DNA from 2 places in the Ligilactobacillus sp. ESL1201 genome. Region 2 is predicted to be linked to the other one. Evidence: a T-box and tRNA genes for the amino acid it is inferred to sense, from the RefSeq annotation. Region 2 holds a T-box; the other holds one or more tRNA genes.
What was found. A T-box is a leader RNA that pairs with one kind of tRNA and senses whether it is charged. The one in region 2 lies ahead of tyrS (tyrosine--tRNA ligase), so its partner is inferred to be a tRNA-Tyr.
Positions count from the first base shown of each region.

Region 1: it encodes a tRNA-Tyr, which carries the amino acid that the T-box ahead of tyrS (tyrosine--tRNA ligase) is inferred to sense. The anticodon was not compared.

Region 1 is NZ_CP196362.1:1,349,904-1,353,327, forward strand. It holds gene ACSYSK_RS06805 (ISNCY family transposase) at 111-1,484, opposite strand; tRNA gene ACSYSK_RS06810 (tRNA-Tyr) at 1,690-1,773, shown strand; tRNA gene ACSYSK_RS06815 (tRNA-Gln) at 1,778-1,849, shown strand; gene ACSYSK_RS06820 (peptide MFS transporter) at 2,046-3,424, opposite strand, start outside.
Region 2 is NZ_CP196362.1:704,244-707,667, reverse strand. It holds gene ACSYSK_RS03625 (flagellar protein FlaG) at 1-47, opposite strand, end outside; gene tyrS (tyrosine--tRNA ligase) at 268-1,521, opposite strand; T-box leader at 1,580-1,768, opposite strand; gene ACSYSK_RS03615 (Fur family transcriptional regulator) at 1,781-2,236, opposite strand; gene ACSYSK_RS03610 (LTA synthase family protein) at 2,390-3,424, opposite strand, start outside.

The DNA of each region.
Region 1 (3,424 bases), 650 kb from region 2:
AACACACCGCCTCACAGAAGGTCAAGGGTAAAATAAACGGCTACGCCGCCCTTGACCTCTGTAAGGCGATGTGTTGCTTTAATCTGAGTCGACCGACGAAAAAAGCTGTGCTAAGCGTAGCGCTCCTGTTCAAATTCTGCTTGTGTGATCCCGCGTTTAGCTAAATAGCGGTTAAAACTGGCTGCTTTCCAGGGATGCGAAAGCGGTGGAATGTAATTTCTTTTCGCTTTTTGTTTTTGAGGTACGGCGTCGAATTCCTGGGATCGTAACTCATGTGCCGCTAAGCGACGCACACGATATAAACCTTCAGCGATCGAAGCGTACAATTCACCGTCAAAGGCTTTGATAACCAACACCTCTGTCCCACGTTGAAAATAAACTCCTTTTCCAGTCGATGTGACCGGTAAATAAGCCTGTTTATGGAATGAAAAGTGATTACCTGTATTGATCTTACGAGTAGTTAAAGTGCCCAAAATTAGATTTAATTTAGTTGTTACGGGTGCTTTTTCCATCACTGATGTGGTATCATTTATCGGTAGGGCAAACTGCGCATTGTATCTTTCGATGTAGGAATCTAGGAATACATTGGCCGCAGCTAGCGTAGCTACTTGATGAATACGTAATTCAGTGATTAGGCGAGATTGTAGCGTTTCAAAGAGACGCTCAACTCGCCCTTTTGCTTGTGGAATAGAACTGGTCGAAATCTTAGTTCCAAGTTGTTGACAAGCATAACCAAATTGCGTAAAAGTATCATTTTCAACCTGTTTTTGGTGTTTGCGTTGATATTCAAATACCGTTCGCCGATCACTGAAAAATTCATATGGAATGCCATAATTGGTTAGGATCTGATGGTAAACGTGGTAGTAACCCTTGAGGGTTTCTTGATGATCGAAGTAAGCACCAACGATAGTTCCAGTTGCGTCATCAATTGCCACGTGTAAATGACTTTTTTGCTTGCCAAACCATAAGTGGTCACTAGCGTCAATTTGGATTAATTCACCAAAATATTTTTTACGTGGGCGACTAGGGTGAGTTTCTCCTGGAATTAAAATTTTATCTGATTTAGCGACTGTTTTAGTTTTCATAGCTTGTTTTCGGAGCTTTTCTCGGTGCAGTCGTTTGGTTCGCCGATGAGCCTTAGGCGATAAAATATTCGCTTGTTTTAAGATATTAGCGATTGTTGACCGACTGAATTTAAGGTCTTCATGTTCGGCTAATAATTCCGTAAAATGAGTGAAATTAGCGCCGACGTATTTTGTTTGATACAGTTCAACGATAGTTGAACGTGTTGTTTGGGAAAGTGCGTGCTTGGGCTTTTTCAAACGATTTTGGTGAATAAAAGCTGATTTACCAATTGTTCTGTAACGGACAAGTAACCGATCAATCTGACGTCTGGTTACCCCTAGTTGAACCTCAGCTCTAGTTTTAGGCATTTTACCTTCAGCTACGTTTTTGATAATTCGATATTTGTGTGCTTCTTTCATCGTTAAGTAAACCTTTCTCATAAGATCCTCCGCTGTATAATTTGCCTAATTATTTTGGCAGAAGCGGAGGAATTTTTCTAGTTATTTGAGACATTTTCTCGTGTGATTACTTAAGACATTATCAGATGTGAATGACATACTCTGAAAATAATAGTTGCATCTTCTGCCAAAATTGTGTATTATAACTAAGTCGAATATGACAGACGGAAGAGTAGCGAAGTGGCTAAACGCGGCGGACTGTAAATCCGCTCCTTTTGGTTCGGTGGTTCGAATCCACTCTCTTCCACCATCATTGGGGTATAGCCAAGCGGTAAGGCAACGGGTTTTGATCCCGTGATTCGCTGGTTCGAATCCAGCTATCCCAATTTGATTACCGATCCATATCAGGAGTTGAGCCAAAACAAAATTTTGTTTTGGCTCAACTCCTGATTTTGTCTCCATAAACGATAGACTTAATCGGGCTCTATATCAGACGAAAAACCAACGCTTGTTAGTACAGAGCCCCAAAAAAACAGGAACCAAGGTCCTTATTGACCTAGTTCCTGTTTTTATTGTAATCTTCTACTTAATTCCCGCCATCAATTTTTCGATCCGTGGTGCTACAAATAATAAAATAATACCGAAGACGATCGTGACTACACCGACAATTCCGAAGTATGCGACTTCAGTTTGCGGGGTATACAACCGCACGATCAAAGCGTTGATCGCTTGGGCGGCGGCATCACCTAAAAACCACATTCCCATCATTTGTGACTGGAAGGCTTTCGGTGCTAGTTTGCTGGTGACGGATAAACCGATCGGCGAAATCAACATTTCACCGACAATTACCAACGCCCAACTGATGATCAGCCACAAAGGACCAACCTTCGAATTTACCCCGAACAACATCCCCGGTAACATCATCCATAAAAATGAGATCCCGGCAAAAAATAATCCGTAGGAGAATTTCCGTGCCGAAGATGGCTGTTTGTTACCTAATTTCGTCCACAAAACGGTGAAAAACGGAACGTATAACATGATAAACAACGGGTTAGCACTCTGGAACCAGCTGGCCGGAAAATGAAAACCGGCAAGCGACAACCGCGTCTGGTCCTGAGCAAACAGTGCCAAAACCACCGAACCCTGTTCTTCGATCGACCAAAAGAGGATCGAAGCGATGAACAGCGGCACGTAAGCCCAAACATGAGAGCGTTCCTTTTTAGTGACCTTTTTGCTGGTCAGCATCAAAACAAAATAATAAACCGGAATCAAGATCGCAACTACACTGATCAAATTGACTACGTTGTCGACGCTCAATAATTTAAATAGTCCCATGATCACGAAAACTAGCACTACAAGCAAAATTCCTAACAGTGAATTGCGGATAACTTTCTTCAATTCATCCGGCTGGATTGGATCGCTTGGATATAAACTCTCCCGTGGCAAATATTTCTTACCATCGATCGTGTATTGTACCAAGCCAAAAAACATCCCGATCGCTGCTAGCGAAAAGCCGAGGTGAAAATTGATTTGTTGCCCTAAATAACCAACTATCAACGGCGCTACAAACGAGCCCATGTTGATCCCAAAAACAAAAATATTAAAGCCAGAATCGCGCCGTACGTCATCTTCGGCGTACAAACTACCGACCATTTCGGAAATATTAGGCTTCAATAGCCCGGTTCCCATCACGATCAAAGCGATCGAAATAAATAACGCAACTTTTCCTAACGGCAACGACAGTGCGATATGCCCGCACATGATCAAAACTCCACCGATAAAAACGGTCCGGCGGCTGCCCCACAAACGGTCACTGACAAAACCACCGACCACACTTGAAAGGTAGACTAACGAACCGTAAATTGACATCACGGAAGCGGCCGTGACCTTGTCAAAACCCAGGCCACCCTTGCTGACGGCAAAATACATGTAAAATAGCAAGATGGCTCGCATGCCATAAT
Region 2 (3,424 bases):
TCGACTGGCGGCAGCGGATTAACTGGTGGAATATTATAATTATTCATCTGCGATCCCCTCCTTTATCTTAGCATCTTTTAACCAAAAAAGCCCACCGCCGATGGTAACGACGATCGGCTTTTGCCAATAACAGACTCTTTTATTCACACCATAGTAACATCAACTTGGACACTCACTAAGTATATCGGCTGGAAAGCGGATTAATTTAAGCCCATTTAGCAGACATTATTACTCTACCAAAAATTAATCGTCCCTTAACCTGCCTGTTTACTGCACGTGTGCCAGAAAATATTTTTTCTTGCCGCGCCGCGCGATCACGAACCGGCCGCCAAATTTTTGCGCCGGATCAACGGTAAACTCTACGTCCGAGATGCGCTGACCGTTGATATAAATTGCGCCGTTATTAACGTCTTCGCGTGCTTGGCGTTTTGATTTTTCAATCCCGGTATTGACCAGCCACTCAACAATATTAGTCGCTTCACTAGTGGACTTGACTGCCGGCATGTTTTTAAAGCCCTGCTCAATGTCTGCCGTCGTTAAGTCGGCAACGTTGCCCGAAAACAGCGCACGTGAAATCCTTTCGGCCTGATCAACGGCTTGTTTGCCGTGAACAAATTCCGTCACTTCTTGTGCTAGTTTCCTTTGTGCTTCTCTTTTTTCCGGAAGATCTTTTACGGCCTGCTCCAAGTCTAAGATTTCAGCATGAGACAGGAAAGTGAAGTATTTCAGGTATTTGACCACGTCACGGTCGTCTTGATTCAACCAGAACTGGTAGAATTCATACGGCGTAGTCTTTTTCGGATCAAGCCACAATGCGCCGCCGGCGGTCTTACCAAATTTAGTCCCGTCGGCCTTTAACATCAGCGGGATCGTCAGGCCAAACGCCTGGGCCTGTGAGCCTTCCAATTTATGGATCATGTCGATGCCGGCCGTAATATTGCCCCACTGATCGGCGCCACCGATCTGCAACTGGACGTCATCATGTTGCCAGAGATGGTGAAAATCGATCGACTGCAAGATCTGGTAAGTGAATTCGGTAAATGAAATTCCCACCTCTAAACGAGAGGCCACAACCTCCTTGTTTAACATGGTATTGACGTTAAATAATTTGCCGTAGTCACGTAAAAATGTCAGCAGATCGATTTGTGACAACCACTGGTAATTATTTTTGATCACGATATTATCCGCACCAAATAAATTTTCCATTTGAGCCGTTAGAGAATCTTCGTTGTGGTGGATCACGTCCATCGACTGTAAGACCCGCTCGGAATTACGCCCCGAAGGATCACCGATCGAACCGGTGCCGCCACCAATAATGATATGAGCCCGGTGACCGGCCAACTGAAACCTTTTCAAGATCATAAACGGGATCAAATGCCCGATATGTAAACTATCGCCGGTCGGATCGACCCCACAATATAAGCCAACGGATTTCTTTTGTAATAGCTCGTACAAAGCCTGTTCGTCCGTTACCTGATTGATCGCACCGCGCCATTTTAAATCTGCAATAATATCTTCCATTTTTAGTCCCTCCATTTAGTTGATCGGTAACAAAAAAGTCCCTGATATTCACATGAATACCAGGGACGAAAATTTCCGCGTTACCACCCAATTTATTATCAAACATGATAATCTCTTTGACATTGATAACGAAATGACCCGTTAATTGCTCCGTAATGTACTTCGTGTGCTTGCGCCGCTTGGTTTGCACCAACCACCAAGTCTCTTCACTAACTACAACCACCTACTGCGTTACTTCCGCATTTACTATCAAATTACCTTACTTAGCTACTACCGCTTGTTTAGCTTGACACTCCGGACACAAACCGTAGACTTCATACTGACTTTCCGTGATCTGAAAACCGGTCTGAGCTTGGGCTTGTTTTTCTAACTGCTTAAACGAATCGTCATAAACATCTTCGATCCGGTTACAGTTAACACAAATTACGTGATAATGCGGCTCAACAAAATAATCATAACGCATGTGTCCGGTATTATCCGGGGTCACTTCGATAATTAATTTATTTTTCTTTAGTAATTCTAAAGTGTTGTAAACCGTTGCTAAACTCACATTATAACCGCTCTGGCGCACGTGGTTATAAATCATCTCAATCGAAGGATGCTCGTGGGAGGTCATTAAATAAGCTAAAATCACCTGCCGTTGGGGCGTATTCTTGATCCCTCGTTTTTTAAGATAAGTCGCCGCTGCTACCAAAGCCTCTTGACTCTTCAGCATTAACTGGCCTCTTTTCTAACGTTGACCTAATTTAACTGACATTGACCATGTGGGTATTTTAGCATGTTAAAGCCACAAAAGTCCAGTATTATTCTTCAAAAAACTTATTTTTTAGAAAATTTCCAGATAGTTTACGTTTGGACTAGTAACCCTCTACTTGTTTAATTCCGGCGCGTCCGTTTCAAATAGGTCTTGTGTCTCACCTTTTTGCTGGCGCAAGCTCGTCTTTTGGCGTTGCGCTTGTTTGAGCTTTTTCATGCCGTCCTTACGCTTGTAACTGTAATCCGCCTTGTTGATCTTGGTAAATCCCTTTGGCGTGTAAAAACGTAATAGATCGCCGGTCACGATCTTATCGGACAAACTCAGCGCATGCGTAGTGTAACTTTCCTTTTGCTTGACGGTCTTTTGCTGAGCGGCAGTCAGTTTCACCAATTTGCCAGTGTGATCGTAGATCTTGCCTCCGACCTTAGTAAATTGCGGGGAAACGAAATCACCGTTTCTAAAGACCACCGTCTGACGGCGCGAATTAGCCAGTAGATCCTGTCCTAGTTGGACCGTATCGTCATTTTTGATCCCCAATAAGTCCATCAAGGTTGGCATCACGTCAATTTCGCCACCATAAGTGTGGTTGAGTCCGCCGTTCAAATTAGGAGCATGCAACATTAACGGCACCTTCTGAAACATCGCTAAGTCGTAATCGGTGACCGTCTTTTTACCTAATAACTGGGCAATCGCCTTTTTATGGTTGTTAGAGATCCCGTAATGATCGCCGTAAACCACCAACAACGAATTATCGTACAAACCGGATTTCTTCAAATAATTCATGAATTCGCCAAATGCTTGGTCCAAATAGTGAGCCGTTTGCACGTAACCATCGACCGTCTTATCGCCAGTCGTCGTTTTAGGGATCGTCTGGTTAGGTTTATCCAATTCATAAGGATAATGATTCGTGACGGTAATGATCTTAGCGTAAAACGGCTGGGGCAGCTGCTCGATGTATTTGATCGATTGCTTCAAAAAGATCTTGTCTTTTAACCCGTAACCGACGCTATAGTTAGCCTTATCCTTAAAATAATCTTCATCAAAGAAGTACTGGTAACCCCAAGACTTATAGGTATTATCCCGGTTCCAAAAACTGCCGACATCGCCGTGAAAGGCCGCCGTGGAGTAACCTTGTTGGTCTAAGAT